DNA from 2 places in the Heyndrickxia sp. MSNUG genome. Region 1 is predicted to be linked to the other one. Evidence: riboswitches for the same ligand, from Rfam matches in the RefSeq annotation. Region 1 holds a riboswitch; the other holds the start of a gene.

The links. Region 1 has a riboswitch for cyclic di-AMP ahead of AABM38_RS09510 (cation:dicarboxylate symporter family transporter). Riboswitches for the same ligand answer to the same signal wherever they lie in the genome.
Region 2: it holds a riboswitch for cyclic di-AMP, as region 1 does, so the genes downstream of both, AABM38_RS04650 (APC family permease) here and AABM38_RS09510 (cation:dicarboxylate symporter family transporter) in region 1, are expected to answer to the same signal.

What each region holds. Positions count from the first base shown of each region.
Region 1 covers NZ_CP150978.1:1,941,382-1,949,396, reverse strand. The annotation lists gene AABM38_RS09545 (kinase) at 1-11, opposite strand, end outside; gene AABM38_RS09540 (NUDIX hydrolase) at 147-590, opposite strand; gene AABM38_RS09535 (DUF4257 domain-containing protein) at 869-1,198, shown strand; gene AABM38_RS09530 (phosphatase PAP2 family protein) at 1,591-2,103, shown strand; gene AABM38_RS09525 (GNAT family N-acetyltransferase) at 2,100-2,642, opposite strand; gene AABM38_RS09520 (GNAT family N-acetyltransferase) at 2,886-3,410, opposite strand; gene AABM38_RS09515 (hypothetical protein) at 3,936-4,073, opposite strand; cyclic di-AMP (ydaO/yuaA leader) riboswitch at 4,159-4,298, shown strand; gene AABM38_RS09510 (cation:dicarboxylate symporter family transporter) at 4,413-5,669, shown strand; gene AABM38_RS09505 (GNAT family N-acetyltransferase) at 5,729-6,196, opposite strand; gene AABM38_RS09500 (SRPBCC domain-containing protein) at 6,329-6,769, opposite strand; gene AABM38_RS09495 (STAS domain-containing protein) at 6,997-7,842, shown strand; gene AABM38_RS09490 (methyl-accepting chemotaxis protein) at 7,945-8,015, opposite strand, start outside.
Region 2 covers NZ_CP150978.1:939,862-947,876, reverse strand. The annotation lists gene AABM38_RS04670 (protein phosphatase 2C domain-containing protein) at 1-133, shown strand, start outside; gene AABM38_RS04665 (DsrE/DsrF/DrsH-like family protein) at 344-739, opposite strand; gene AABM38_RS04660 (GNAT family N-acetyltransferase) at 1,007-1,471, opposite strand; PreQ1 riboswitch class I at 1,563-1,607, shown strand; gene AABM38_RS04655 (QueT transporter family protein) at 1,614-2,099, shown strand; gene AABM38_RS04650 (APC family permease) at 2,177-4,003, opposite strand; cyclic di-AMP (ydaO/yuaA leader) riboswitch at 4,157-4,298, opposite strand; gene AABM38_RS04645 (bacitracin ABC transporter ATP-binding protein) at 4,427-4,555, shown strand; gene AABM38_RS04640 (NUDIX hydrolase) at 4,761-5,180, opposite strand; gene AABM38_RS04635 (LysE family translocator) at 5,218-5,814, opposite strand; gene AABM38_RS04630 (MarR family transcriptional regulator) at 6,013-6,396, opposite strand; gene AABM38_RS04625 (LysM peptidoglycan-binding domain-containing protein) at 6,674-8,015, shown strand, end outside.

The DNA of each region.
Region 1 (8,015 bases):
AATTGTTGCATTACATCCACTGCAGCACCCCTCACCTTTCACCACTAAATTTTCTTATGAATTACGCTAGCAGACACTATTAATATAATATTTCTCTATAATGGCTTATATTTCCTTTTTATAAAGAATGCTGCCTAACCAGGCAGCTAAAGGTTTGTTGCTTTTTTGCTATGTTTTATTACCTCAGCCTCTTGAATGCTTTCCTTCAGCCAGATTGGTGACTTTGGATGGACATAAATTTCATCGGCTGTAAGCCATAATACCTCTTCAACTTCTTCCGTGCTTTTGGCAAAAGGTTCACCAGACTCGATCTCAGCAAGAAATACAAAATCCATTACTTCTTTACCGTCCACAAGCATAAAAGTTGTATTGCGAACGTACTGAACTTTTTCCTTAATCGTAACTCCGACTTCTTCATACAGTTCTCTTTTTAGTGTTCTTTCAAGTAAGCCCTTTGTATTGCCCTCCTTCTCCACAGTACCGCCTACTAATGATAATTGGCCTCCTGCGTGTTTCTCTTTTTGACTTCTTTCAATGATAAGCCACTTTCCGTTGCGAAATATGGCACCCTCAACATTAATTATGAACATGTTTGGCTCCTTTATATTTTGTTTTATACATCTTCTCTTCAACTGATATTAAATCCTCCTTTGAGTCTAAGGACCTGTAACTTTTTCAGGACGTCCAATTATTACATTAAAAAAGCATTACCAGAAAAAGTTACACATAGATTTTACTAATTTTAATGTACTGAAAATTCGTTAAATTTACACATGCTTTTCTCCTATTGAAATATGTATAATAGTAATACACCAAGAGTTACCTAAGGTCAGCCACAAAAATTTAGACTTTAGGAGTGTGAGGAAGAATGTCAGAAAACATTATTTTCGCAATGTTGATTGGTGGTTTTGTAGGATTGACGGGCCATGTAAGAAAACGAGGCAAGATCATCATGCCCAGAAAAACGAAGAAGTTCATCTATCTTGGTTTTTTAGAAGAAATTCTTACGGGGTCCTTAACTGCTGCATTACTCGTAGTATCGTCAGAGGCTGATTCACTTTTGAGAGTATTTTTGATGTCAATTATGGCTGGCTTTGGTGGAGATGCATTACTAAGGGGGCTTGAATTGTTTAGAGTAGACAACAGTAACCGAGGCGCGGAGGATATCGGCAATGAAAAAACCAATACCTCAGCATGACAGAAAGAAGTTTGCTGCATTATTGTTCAAGCAGCTACACGAGTGCTTGATTTTTTTTTGGTGAAAATCAACTTGGGAAAGTTTTAAACCTCTTCAAAAAATCCTCTTCTATCTTCAATTCCTATGGATTCACAAAAATTAAAAGTTAGATTATGTCTTTCACTAATTCCAGCCTTTTTGTATGTTTGAATAGTTGGCTGCTATGATTTTGCGATAAGATCAGTTTTTCATTAATGTCTTTTACCCTTTTCAATTCCATAATTGCTCCATTGCTCGCCCCCTCCTAAAACTTTAGATGTTATCCTGATTTATCCAGCTATTTAAGGTTATTTCCATACATGTTTCATATCTTAGCGGAAAAAATAACTAAAATAACCTTAAGGAGTTCTCCTATGGACCTTAGACTATTTCAGTTAATCAATCAGCTGTCAGGACACAATTGGATCGTTGATAAATTGATGATTCTCATTTCTAATAGAATACGCTATCTATATATTTCGCTATTAGTTGTATTTTTGATCAAAAACCGATTTAAGAAGAGACTAACTGTTGAAGCAGGCGGCTCAATCTTATATGCATTATTTATCCATTTTTTATTTAAGTTATTTGTTTATAAACCCCGGCCTTTTAAGAAAAGACGCGTGGGAATCCTCATCCCCTCAAAGATGGATTCAACCTTCCCAAGCAAACATACACTGCTCGCCTTTGCTGTCTCTACAACCATTTTCTTGTATCATCGAACACTGGGAATCTTCATGTTCAGCATGTCTGGATTAACAGGATTCTCAAGGATATGGATTGGACATCATTATCCGTCCGATATAATTGGCAGCGCGTTTTTAGGCTCGTTTTCCGGCGTAGTTACACACATACTTTCTGGTAAAAATTCTGGACAGGAAAATTAACATTTTTTTGCTTTATATTGCATCAACCAACTGTCCCGAAGTTCTCCTTCATGCCATTCATGTTTTGGTAAGAGTTTGTACTTTGTGAAACCCACTTTTGCATAACAGGCTATTGCCCTTTCATTCCAGGTTTGCGGATCGACAACGACAAGGTCCGCTCCTTTTTGACCCAGCAAATAGTCAAGCATTGAGCGCATTAAGATCTGTCCGATACCTTTGTTCCAATATTCCGGTTCCCCAATAAATTGATCTGTTCCGTATATGATATCAGATATGTCTAAACCGAAATTATAGCAGTCCGACTTTGCCAATTCATAAAATTGAATGTAGCCTATTTCTTGGTCCTCAAATAGAACAATGCATCGCGTTTCACCAGAATCGGATGTAAAAAACACATCCCTAACTTTTTCCAAATCAAAAGAACAATCTCGTCCTTCGTAAAACTCAAGTACTGCTGGATTCAAAAGCCACTTAGCCAATAAAGCAGCATCCTTATTTTCTAATTCTCGCACTTTTAACTTTCCGCTTTGAAACAGCATTAAAATTCTCCTTTTTATTAAGCAAATATCATGTTCACGATAACTATTGCCTACTTATGTGGACTCATTATGAATCCTGCAAATATTGCTCGCTACTTCTTCCTGTCATGCCAAAAACCAGTTGGAACTATAATTAGGAAATCCGAAAAATATTTCTTTTTCACCAGTAAGTGGCGCTTATTTCCAATTGCACTCATTTTTTCAGCAGTTCGCCTCGTTTTTTCTTCTGTTGACAGCTGGCCATCAAAGTTCTATCCAATACCGTTTGACAATATTGCCATCTTCCTCTGTAAAACTCACATCCTGTTGACCGCCATTTTTTAAAATTGTCCGCTCTGATGCAATATTGGTCGCATCGCAGACAACTAGGACCTTATCAATCCCTAGTTTCCTTGTCTTTTCTAATGCTAATGATAATATTGCAGTTGCAAAGCCTTTGCGGCGTTCAGACGGTCGGATTCCATAGCCAATATGTCCGCCGCTATTAAATAGTCTTTCTGTAAGTGCATGCCTAATGTTCACTGCTCCTAAGACCCGATTTTCTCCATTTACCAGCCAATAAGTAGAGTCTGGAACCCAGCCCTCTGGAAGATTTACACCCTTCTCACTTTTCCGCAAAAACTCGATCATGCCATGAAAATCAGTTGGATCCTTTTCAATCACCCAAGGAATCATCACTTCCCCGCTTTCCTTCCATTCAAGGTAAAAATCTAAATATTCCTTTTCCATTTCAACTGTTGGTTTGACCAAATATACTTGATTATTCATTTTCCATATCTCCTAGTAGACAAATTTTTATTTATTTTACGTACTTTTGATTGGCTGGAACAAAGCTGGCTGCTGAAAAAGATCTAGTATTTATTGGCTCTGTTAAACCTGACTGTTGATTTTCGTTCCAGGCGCTTCGCTTTCCGCGGGGCTGGCGTTGAGCCCGCAGGACACTGAATAGCTTCCTCGAATCCGCCCACGCGCGATGGAAATGCGTTAGCATTTTCGGAGGAGTCTACGCGCCTTCCACTACAATCAACTGGCTTTATAAATAAACATTCTGCTTTAACAGAACCATTTTATTAAGAGATCTTAAAGTCACCATTTTTCCTGTTGAATCAATACAGTTAGTAGCTTGAGTCCACCTACAAACCTGACTTTCATCCATGTTTTTTTCAATAAATACGCTGGAGCTGAGTGGGATAGCCAAATCAGAGAAATATTTGTTTCTCATACATAATCTATTTTCTGCTAATATATCTTTTTAGCATATTTGTTATCAATATAAATGATTTTCACCCGTAATTAAGCCTCTATACCTCTCGCTTCAGCTTCTCTCTTCCTATCGACTTTATCTACACAGTCAGCAACAACCGCCATCTCGCGGATGCTTAAATGTTTCCTGCCTTCAAAGTACACATAAGGAATATCAAACTTACCCAATGATTTCTAATTCTTCAATAGAAAACTATACTCTGGAAATCAATTAACATTTACATATTAATAATATTGATATAATATAAATTCAATATATTTACCGCTTAATCTTTTATAAGAACGGGGGAACCAATCGGCGGTTTCCGCCAGGGGTGAATTCTTTACGAAGGGGATTTGTGTTTCCAATTCCTAACCCGGCAGCTAACCTCGTAAGCGACTAAGGGAACAGAGGAGAATACTCTGTAAAAGGCACCCAAAGTGTCTTTTTTTGCGGAGGAAAAAATCATGTTTCCCTTGCCAATTGCTTTTTCAGCATAGAATTTTACAGAAGGTGAGGAAATACAGATGAAAAAAATCAGTTTAGCTGGTCAAATTTTTATCGGACTGGTTCTTGGTATTATTGCGGGGGCAGTATTCTTTGGAAATCCTGCGGTTGCTACATACCTGCAGCCAATTGGAGATATTTTTCTCCGTTTGATTAAGATGATCGTCGTACCGATCGTTGTCGCCAGTATCATTGTGGCTGTAGCGGGTGTCGGCGACATTAAGCAGTTAGGAAAGATTGGCGGTAAGACGCTCCTTTATTTCGAAATCATCACTACCATTGCGATTATCGTAGGGCTCATTTCTGCAAATGTATTCCATCCAGGTGCTGGAGTAAATATGAGCGAACTCGATAAAACCGATATTGCTAGTTATGTAAATACTGCGGAAACGCAGGAAACAAAATCGATGATTACGACATTGGTTGAGATCGTGCCAACCAATCCGATTGCAGCGATTGCAGAAGGCGACATGCTGGCAATCATTTTCTTTTCCCTCGTATTTGGACTAGGGATTTCTGCAATTGGTGAAAAAGGAAAGCCTGTTATCGCATTTTTCCAGGGAACGGCTGATGCAATGTTCTATGCAACAAACCAAATCATGAAGTTCGCACCATTCGGTGTATTTGCCCTAATTGGTGTAACTGTTTCTAAATTTGGCCTAGAATCCTTGATTCCTCTCGGCAAACTGGTCTTGACAGTATATGGAACCATGATTTTCTTTGTAATCGGTGTGCTGGGCCTTGTAGCTAGAATCGCAGGCTACAACATCTTTAAATTAATTTTAACTCTAAAAGATGAATTAATTTTAGCATTCTCGACGGCAAGCTCCGAAACGGTATTGCCAAGAATTATGGATAAAATGGAGAAAGAAGGAGCACCTAAGCATATTACTTCTTTCGTCATTCCAACTGGCTATTCCTTTAATCTGGATGGCTCCACACTGTACCAGGCACTGGCTGCGATTTTTATTGCCCAAATGTACGGTATCGATATGAGTATCGGTGAGCAAGTATCCTTAATGCTTGTATTAATGGTGACCTCAAAAGGGATTGCCGGAGTTCCTGGTGTCTCCTTCGTCGTTCTTTTAGCAACACTCGGTACAGTAGGACTCCCTGTTGAAGGCTTGGCATTCATAGCAGGTATTGACAGAATCCTAGATATGGGAAGAACTGCTGTGAATGTCGTGGGAAATTCTCTTGCTGCAATTGTCATTGCAAAATGGGAAGGCGTCTTCAAACCAGGAAAATCTTCATCTGTTATCAATAAAGCTTCATAATTAAAACAGAAAGCCAGCTTGGTAAAAACCATATGCTGGCTTTCTTTATATCCTGCATCTTATTCCGCTGATACTATTGATTCACCTAAATTATACGCAGCAAGCTGCTCACCCCAAGGTGCCCTTTCAGTTTCAACAAATCCAGCCTTTTTATATGCATACCGTGCCCCTTCATTTTCTGGATGGTAGCCAATCATGATAAAAGGAATATAAGCTGAGTTGTTGCTCTTAATCTCTTCGACAATTAATTTTACTGCTGCTGCTCCAAAACCATTACCCTGATATGCCTGATCAATCATTAAACGGTAAATCCAAAAATTATTGTCATCCGGGTCGATGCCATACATCGCAAACCCAATCATCTTTTCATCATAATAAATTCCCGATGCTTTAAAATCTCCAAGAAACTGGACTTCCGCAATCGAATATAAATTTGAAGCGATAAAATGCTTCTGCTCCTCCTTAACGGTTAAATCGATGGCTTCTTCCCAGTTTTCTTTTGTAATTGGTTTAAGTGTGACTTTCATTTAAAATCTCCCATTCTATTCTCTTTTTAGATGAAACCATCCCCAGCAGATCAAGTTCATTACAAGATCTTTAACTATTTTTCCTTAATCGTGGCCGACCGAGATTACATCAATATAAAAATAACCACTCATTCATTCCTCAACTACTTTGCCTGCCCTTAAATTAATTCCAAACTCCAAATAAGCTTTCATGCATGTAACCATGTCAACCCATCCTTGGATTTGCTGTCCATAACGCTGAATCCCTTCCTCGTTACTTTCCCAGCCTGTCTCATGTATTTTGACAACTGTTTTCTTCCCAGCTTGCTCTAATATGATTTGAACCTTGGTTTCACTTCCACTTGCATCCCAATGAAATTCGATGGTTTTCCTTTCCTTGTCTGCCTGTAAAACTTTAATGGCCAATTCAGCGCCAACATCCTCCCATCTCCAGATTACTTCCTTGCCGGCCTCTAGCTTGCCGCTGCCGCTTGAAATAAAATAATGGCGCATCTGTGCTGGGTTATATATGGCTTCAAAGACATCGTCACAATCCCTGGAAATGATCTTTTCGACGTTGACAGTTAGTATCATTTTTATTCCACCTAAATTTACGATATAATTTATTCATTCTTCATTTCGCTGAAAGACAGCTGAATTCCTTCCAAACTACTATTTTAAATCATGGCTCCTGCAAATATTTGAATTTGCGAACGGGCTTTGCTAAAGTAGCTTACAGGAAGGTTTTCCTTATATTGATGGTGTAAACTAATATTTCCTCATTTACTTATAAAATTGATTTTTTCTAAGGAGTGCACATAATGGAAGCCGAAGCTACCTATGTTCAAAAAGATGATGTAATCGAATTCATTAGAGCTAACAGGGAAATTTTCGAAAAGAAGTTATTATCAGAAGCTGTTAATGTAGCTTCCAAAATCCATGATATTTTGCAGAGAGGCAACATCGACCTATTAAAAAACGCTGAAAAATTAGTGGGATATATTGTAGAACAGGATGAAGAAAGTTTAATTGCTTTTGCTGAGATAGAGGGCTTTGCTTGGGCAGAACATTCCTTGACTGTTGCCTTCAAATTGGAATGGGTACAGGCAATCAGACGTACATTATGGCAATTTTTGAATCAGTTTGAAATTATGAACGGGACATTTAGTGATAAAAACGATTTCTTCGAGCTGGAAAAGAGAATAAACGACCAGGTTGACCAATTTTTAAATACATTCTTCCTGAGCTATACCAAATATAAGGATGAGCTTTTGAACTCTCAGAGGAAATTAGTTGAACATTTATCTGTTCCGATCATTCCAATCAGCACTTCAGTGGCAGTATTGCCTTTGATTGGCATGATTGATGAATATCGTATGCAGATTATCGAAGAAAAAGTCCTTATGGATATTTCCCGTCTTAAAGTCCAAACTCTGATTATGGATCTATCCGGTATTGCTGACATGGAAAAAAACGTCATTGACCATTTCCAAAAAGTATTGAATGGCATCAACATGATGGGCTCAAAGGCTGTGATTACAGGAATGCGTCCTGAGCTAGTGAGAAATATGATCCATACAGGAATTAACTTTGTCCAGAAGGCAGAGACAAGAGGAACACTGCAACAAACCCTAAGGCATTATCTTGATATTGAAAAAATGATGTAAGTTAAAAGAAACAAGTTAACCCCCTTGTATAGCACAAGGGGGTTTTTGGAGAAAAATTATCGATTAATTCAAGTTCACTAAATGATTTTCCGCCAATAAATCTTAAACCCTTTTATCCAATTCTAGGAGAAGGTTATTATTTTCCTCTATGTCCTTGTGGATTCCTTCTATTT
Region 2 (8,015 bases), 1.0 Mb from region 1:
GAATTCTTCTAATGTAGAAAGTGTAGGGACTTTATTAAAAGGAATTCAGGAAAACAATGTTCGTGATAGTACGACAATTGTGTCCTGGATGGTGAATGTAACCGAGAAAGCTACGTTGGCCAGCAATCAGTAAAATCTCATACATACAGGGGTTCATTCGGGTAAAAACATTTCAAGAAAAATAAAACGGCCTTTTCCCAATAGAATATGGGAAAAGGCCGCACATGAGATTGTTCTTTCGGTCTATTTTAAAGGATATGGGTACTCTGGTTCTGTTTTAACAAAGGTACCTCATTTTATTCTCGTTACAATAGCAACAAAGATTACAAAAAGAGTTAAAAACTTAGAAAGTCAAAGTAACATCTGCATCTGTTGCAAACTCTAGGAATGTTACAGCTCCGCCTACTTCAATTCCATCAACAAAAGCTTCTTTTTCAAGTCCCATTACATCCATTGTCATTTGGCAGCCAATGAACTTAACGCCCATTTCTACAGCCATTTCAACTAATTCTGGAATAGCAGGAACGTTGGCCTTGGCAAAACCTTCTGCAAAATGTTCTTTTCCTTCAGGCATCGGAAGCTGCTTGTATGCTTCCTTATGGATTAAATTCAAGCCTTCAAATGTAAAAAACACAGCTACTTCCTGATCAGTTGCAGCCGCCGCTGTTGCGATATTAAATACTTTATAAGCATCAAATAAGCCACCATTACTTGCGATAATTGCTACTTTTTTACTCATTATTATTCCTCCTTATATTTAAAAATCATTCCTGATATTATTCAGGGATAAATTTAGTCTTGATGAACCATTTATACCATTACCCCTATTGGTATAATGATAACCTAAAAAAGAAGTGAGGTCAATCCTGTTTTTGTGTCTGTTTCTCTGTTTTTCTGAAAATCCTGCTCAAGTAAGCGGCAGACTTAAACAAGAGTTTTGACAGGGATTTTTATTGCAAAACAATCATTCTGTGATCAAGCTGTGGTTCTAGGTTCGTTCATCCCGCTATTGAAGTTTTTTCGTCATAATAAAATTAATAAACTCCATTCCTCTTACCCGCTTGTTTTGCTTTTTCACCTCAACGTATCCTTTTGAAAGAAAAAAGTTCACGGCTGTCATGCTGGCTTCTGTAGTCAGCTCCTCATATCCCTTCAAGCATGCAACTGATTCCAGTTTTTTTAAAATCGCTGAACCAATGCCTCTCGCTTGATAGTTTTTATGTGTGTATAAGAGATCAATTTCCCTCTCGGAGTTAAGGTTCCCGAAACCTGCCAATACCCCATCCACCTCAGCTGCCAATGCAAAACTGTTTTTTAGCCTGCTGTCTAAACTTTCTATACTGGAAAAGCTATTAGCCCAGATTCCGCATTGCTCTTGTGTATAATCTCCGAGGTTAACACTTAGAATCGTTCCTTTGAACAATTTCAGTAATGCAGGGGCATCTGCCGTAGAATAGGATCTAATTTCCATTTGTGAAAACTCCTTTTCTTATTATTTTCGAACCCGAAAATTATATTGTGATAAGGTCTTTTATCCTATATAATTTTAAATTGACTTCATAACAAACGTGGTTCGTAACCATCCCACGTTAAAAAACTAGGAGAGATGAAGAATGAATACGAGAACGATTGTCCGGAACGGTATCCTCGCAGCATTATATATTGCCGTTTCTGCTATTATTCAGCCATTTGGCTTCACGAACGTCCAATTCCGTGTATCAGAAATGTTCAACCACTTGATTGTTTTCAATAAGAAATATTTTTATGGAATCGTATTAGGCGTATTTTTAACGAACCTGCTCTTTTCTCCGATGGTCGCTTATGACCTTGTTTTCGGAGTTGGCCAGTCTGTGATTTCATTGCTCGTTACAATTTTCACAGCAAAATATATTAAGAGCATTATCGTACGGATGGCCGTGAACACTTTGGTTTTCACCTTCACGATGTTCCTGATCGCCATTGAATTGAACCTTGCATTCCAATTGCCGTTCTGGTTCACCTGGCTGACAACAGCTGCCGGCGAATTAACAGTGATGGCAATCGGCATCCCCGTCATGCTCGCCATCCACAAGCGCGTGAATCTGGAAAAATTGGTTTAACTCTGTTTACGATAAACATGAAAAAAGCTTGGACATTTTTTCTGTCCAAGCTTTTTTATTGTCTCCTTAGACCTTTACTATTTTTTCAAATGATAAGGCACAGTGGTGACAATTACGTTTTTTCTATAAAGCAAGAATGAACGGATTAGCAAACTAGATTGGTTATGAAGGATATTATGCCAGCCTTTCTTAGGAATAAATTGTGGTATAATTACTGTAACCACATAGTTCGCTTCACTCGCTTTACGTTGCACAGTATCAACAAATTTCGTCAGCGGATTTATAATACTCCTGTAATGGGAGTGCAGTGTAACCAGTCTGATATCGGGCTGCCATTCATTCCATTTTTCTTCAAACTTCTTTTCCTCATCTCTTTCAAAAGCAACATAAACAGCAATAATCTGATCTGCAGATAGAGATTTTGCATAGTTTAGAGAGTTTTCTACTACATGAGTTATTCCTGCCACAGGGACAATAATGACATTCCCTTCAACTGCAAGAGCAGGTTCACAGGTTGTAATCCTTAGTTGATCGCCTACCGCGTTATAATGTTTTTTAATCCGATGGAACATAAGGATGATGAGCGGCAAAAAGATTAATACCGACCATACCTGAGCAAACTTTGTCAGGAAAAACATAAGCATGACAATAAAGCTAATGACAGCACCTGTAGAATTAATGATTAATTTGGTAACCCAGCCCTCGGGTTTTTCGCGAATCCATTTAACCATCATTCCTGTTTGTGACAAAGTGAATGGAATGAATACACCAACTGCATATAATGGAATTAAATGTTCTGTTTGCCCTTTAAAAAATACAATTAAAAGTATAGAAGCCAATGCCAGAATGATAATACCATTGGAGTATCCCAATCGATCGCCTCTGACTGTAAACATCCTTGGAATAAATTTATCTTTTGCAAGATTCACTGCCAGTAATGGGAAAGCTGTATATCCCGTATTCGCGGCTAGTATTAAGATTAACGCAGTTGTTCCCTGTATGAGGTAATACATTGCATTGCGTCCAAATGTTTCTTCGGCAATCTGTGATACAACTGTTACCTTTTCATTTGGCGCAATACCATAATAATAAGCCAGGTATACAATTCCCGAAAATAGCAAGGCAAGCAACGCACCCATAGCCGTTAGAGTTTTAGCTGCATTCTTTGGAGCAGGATCTTTGAAATTAGGGATCGCATTTGAAATGGCTTCTACTCCTGTTAATGCTGAACTGCCAGAAGCAAATGCTTTTAACAACAAGAATAATGTTAATCCGGCGACTGGAGTCCCGATAGGTTCATGGAGATTTCCCGAAATATCTCCAGTAACGATTTTGTAAACACCGGCACCGATTAAGATGAATAATGCTAACACAAATAAATAGACCGGATAAGCCAAGATGCTAGCTGATTCTGTAACTCCTCTAAGATTAAGAGTAGTAATAAACAGAACAAATATAATAGCAATAAGGACATTGTAATTATGCAATCCTGGAAAAGCAGATGTTAAGGCATCCGTACCTGCGGAGACACTTACAGCCACTGTCAATATGTAATCTACTAATAGTGAACCACCTGCAATCAGCCCTGGATTAACACCTAGGTTTTCTTTAGAAACCACATATGCTCCTCCACCGTGTGGGTAAGCAAAAATAATCTGCCTGTATGAAAGAATAAGTGCTGTCAATAATATTAAAACCCCGATCGCTATTGGTACCGAATACCAAAATGCCGCTGCACTGATTGTAAAAAGAACAATCAAAATTTGTTCGGGACCGTATGCAACTGAGGATAATGCGTCTGAAGAAAGAATCGCCAATGCTTTTGTTTTATTAAGTTTCTGTTCCCCTAATTCAGTTGATTTCAAGGGTCGGCCAATTAAAAACCTTTTTATCGATGAAATCATCGATCGTCACCGCCTAGTATTAATGAAGGTATGTTTCCCAGTTGCTTTCATAAATAATCTTCTTTTTTCCGTTTAAAAAGGCATAAAAAAATGCCCCAAGCCATTATTAATAGACCTGTAGACATCATAATTCCTGTGCCTTACAAGCTCCACCTTCCTTCTCATATAACGCCTGCGAGGTTAGCTGACGGATTCGGGCCATTGAGTAGCCCTTCCTATTAAGGATTCACCCCTGGATTACGTCTAATCCAATAATGGTTTCCCCGCACCATATGGGTTTCGGCGATTTAGAAAATTGAAACCGTTGATTATCATACTCCTGTGTTTTTAAAAAGTAAATATTTTTATCATGGCTTAGTAAATTGAATATGATTGTGTCATGTGTGCATTCTAGTAGTAATCCAGATAAATAGGAGGATTAACATGTATAAAGAAAATGAACCCTTACTATCTGATGAATTTTTAGATAAGCTTACCGAGGAAATTAACCAGCTATACGGCGGTCCTGACTTTGAAGAAGTTAATCATATTAAGGATAATGATAATAAATAATTTTCCACATTGATATCATACGGCATTAAAAAAAGCTGCCAGGGTGGTCATGACCACCCTGGCAGCTTTTTTTAGTAGTTATGAGAATATTAATTTAACCCCTCGGCAGGTTTTTAAAAGCAATACCAGACGCCAAATTCATATAAAATAAAATAGAGCGCTAGCATCGGGGAGGCTGTCGCTATAATGGATATTCATCCCTCTATTACCTTAAGGCATTTTCTTTCAATAGATTTAGAAGAAACTCCCGATCCTCCGGGAAACCAAAATCCGCTTCTACCATCCCAGCTACTTTTTTCCACGCTACCTCATGGATCAGTCCGTCCGGATCCTGAATCCGCGATTCGCCACCTGTTATCATCACTTCAAAATATTGGAGCTTAATATCAACCCCAAAAGACTTACCTGTTTTTATGTATAATGGCTTGACGATTTCGACTTCATATCCCGTTTCCTCAAACACTTCCCTTATGCAGCATTCTTCAGAAGTTTCATTCAGCTCTGTCCCACCTGCAGGAATTGCCCAAAGCTTTTCTTCCTCTTCTTTTCCCTGCCGGACCATCAGCACTTCCCCGTGTTCATTCATACAGACTCCAGCAGCACCTACCCAAAGACCCACACCCATCCCCCCTATATTTTTAATGGCTTCTCCACTAAAGACCTTATTTTACAAACGCTAAAATCCCCAGTGCAATGATCAGCAAACCAGCAATCTTATTGACCAGACCTAAATGTGGAGTGATCTTATTATTAAAAAAGCTGACGATGAAGCTGAGCATTACCCACCATAACGCCGCACCAAAAAATACGCCGCCAATCAGCGTTACAGCAGTCAAACCTTTATCTGAACCCTGATCAAATCCCAGCCCGGCAAACATCGCGGTAAAATTGAGAATAGTGACCGGATTTGTAATCATCAATAATAATGTAGATAGATACATGCCCACAAGGCTTTCACCCTGCAGATTTGCTGCTTTACTGGCAGGTTTTTTAAAAAATGTCTTTACCCCCAGGTAAAATAAAAACGCAGATCCGATCAGCTTTAATAGAACCTGTTGCTCAATCAAAAATGCCGATACCACCGAAAAACCGAATGCGGCGATACTCGCATAAATAATATTCGCCGTCACAGCTCCAAATCCTGTCAGGATACCTGCCGTTTTCCCTCTGGAGAGGACTCTTTGAATACAAAGCAACCCGATCGGCCCAACGGGAGCTGATACTGAAAAACCAAGGATGATACTTTTTAGCAATAACATTCTTAATAAATCCTTTCGACAGAGGCATTTCCACAAGCCGTGGTGAGTTACTTAACTCCTTTTTACCTCATGCATTTACTTATCCACATTCCTGTACAGCTTACCCATATTTGCTGGTACAAATAGGATGTGTATAACCCATCGGTATTTCTATTGATTCCTATTGATTTTGAGCATGAATGGAATGATATATAGTTGTCAAAAAAACCTTGCCCGTGTCTGTTGAAGCTTCTCCTTGAATTCAAAGAGAAACTTCTTTCGTTCCTCGTAATCCTGCTTGTCGCCTTCTTCCCACAATTCAAGATCCGCCCCTTTATCAATCAGCTCGATTGCCTTCTTTTTAATCCCAACCGTCAATGATCTATGCCTCATTTGAAGGGCTGCAAGTGAAATATATAGAATCGATTCATCAGGCTGACGCTCCATGTCATCATCATAATCGTCAAACTCCTCGAGCCACGATTTCAAGATGATTTTCGCCGCTTTGCGCGGACTCATCCCTTCATCAAGAAGATCGTTCCATTCATCCTGGATATCACATGCCAAATCATCTTCCCACAGCTCTGTTCCCCATGCTCCCATCGTGTCCACTCCTTATACATTTTGTTATAACGGCACTTGCTTCTCCATTATTTTACTCCATATGGAATTGTGAGTCCTTGTTAATTTTTATAAAAATGCAGCGCAATTTAGAAGAGTCTATCTCCAGATGATTACTGAACAATTTGTTTATACCTTTTCTTTTATAAAATGCTGCATCCTTTAAAGAAAAGAACGCTAATAAACGGGCTCCTCCCAACATATAATTTATTTTTCCCTCATACCTTATTGTAGGACTTTTTCCCAGGGGAGGTTCATTATGTTCATTCATGTTGTCCAAAGAGGAGAGTCATTATGGCAGATTGCGAGCCGTTATCAAGTGACCATCACGCAAATTACAGAAATCAACGGATTGGAAAACCCAAATCAACTGGTCGTTGGCCAGGCCTTGATCATTCCATCATATGATGTATACCATACGGTCAGATCGGGAGAAGCGCTTTGGTCAATCGCAAAGCGTTACGGCACGACGGCTGACGCGATCGTCAGGGCGAATGGGATCACCAATCCAGCACTAATTTATCCAGGTACCGTGCTGCGGATTCCCGCAATCCGGCACACTGTACAATCTGGGGAGGCGCTCTGGCAGATTGGCCAGCGCTATGGTGTTACGGTTCAATCGATCATCAGGGCCAATCAAATTCAGAATCCAAACGTACTGTATCCAGGAACGATCCTCATCATCCCGAGGCCGAAGCCAACGATTGAATCGAACGCCTTCACCTACCATTCCGATGAAAAAGCGGTGGAGTATGTCGGTGAAGTGGCCGACCTGTTGACCTACATTGCGCCTTTTGCCTATGTCATTCAGCCGGACGGTTCGCTCGTCCTGTATATGAAGGATGACACCGATGCCATCCAGACAGGACTTGCAAAAGGAGCATTGCCGATGATGTCGATCACCAATTTTACCGCCACCGAAACAGGGCATAACATTGCACATGAAGTACTCGCTAGCGAAGAGCACCGCGGGAAGCTTCTGGACAATATTCTTTCCGTCATGCGTGAAAAAGGCTATCGCGGTTTGAATATTGATTTCGAAAATGTATTGGCTGCTGACCGCGAGCTTTACAATTCATTCCTTCAGGCAGCCGTAAATGCCCTGCATAAGGAAGGGTATTTCGTGTCAACATCTCTAGCGCCAAAAATCAGCGCTGACCAGAAGGGACTGTTATATGAAGCTCATGATTATCAAGCCCATGGCAGAATTGCAGACTTCGTCGTGCTGATGACGTATGAATGGGGCTATCGCTTCGGACCGCCGCGTGCCGTTTCACCATTGAACGAAATCACCCGTGTACTTGACTACGCTGTTACTGTCATCCCAAGGAACAAAATCCTGATGGGCTTCCAGCTGTACGCCCGTGACTGGGTCATCCCTCACGTTGAAGGCCAGGAAGCAGAAACATACAGCCCTCAGGAAGCTGTCAGCCGAGCGATCAAATACGGCGCAGCGATTCAATATGATTCAGCTGCTGCATCGCCTTTCTTCCGCTATACAGATGAACAAGGCCGAGGACACGAAGTCTGGTTCGAGGATGCCCGAAGTGCCCAGGCAAAATTTGATACCATCAAACAATACAACCTTCGAGGAGTAAGCT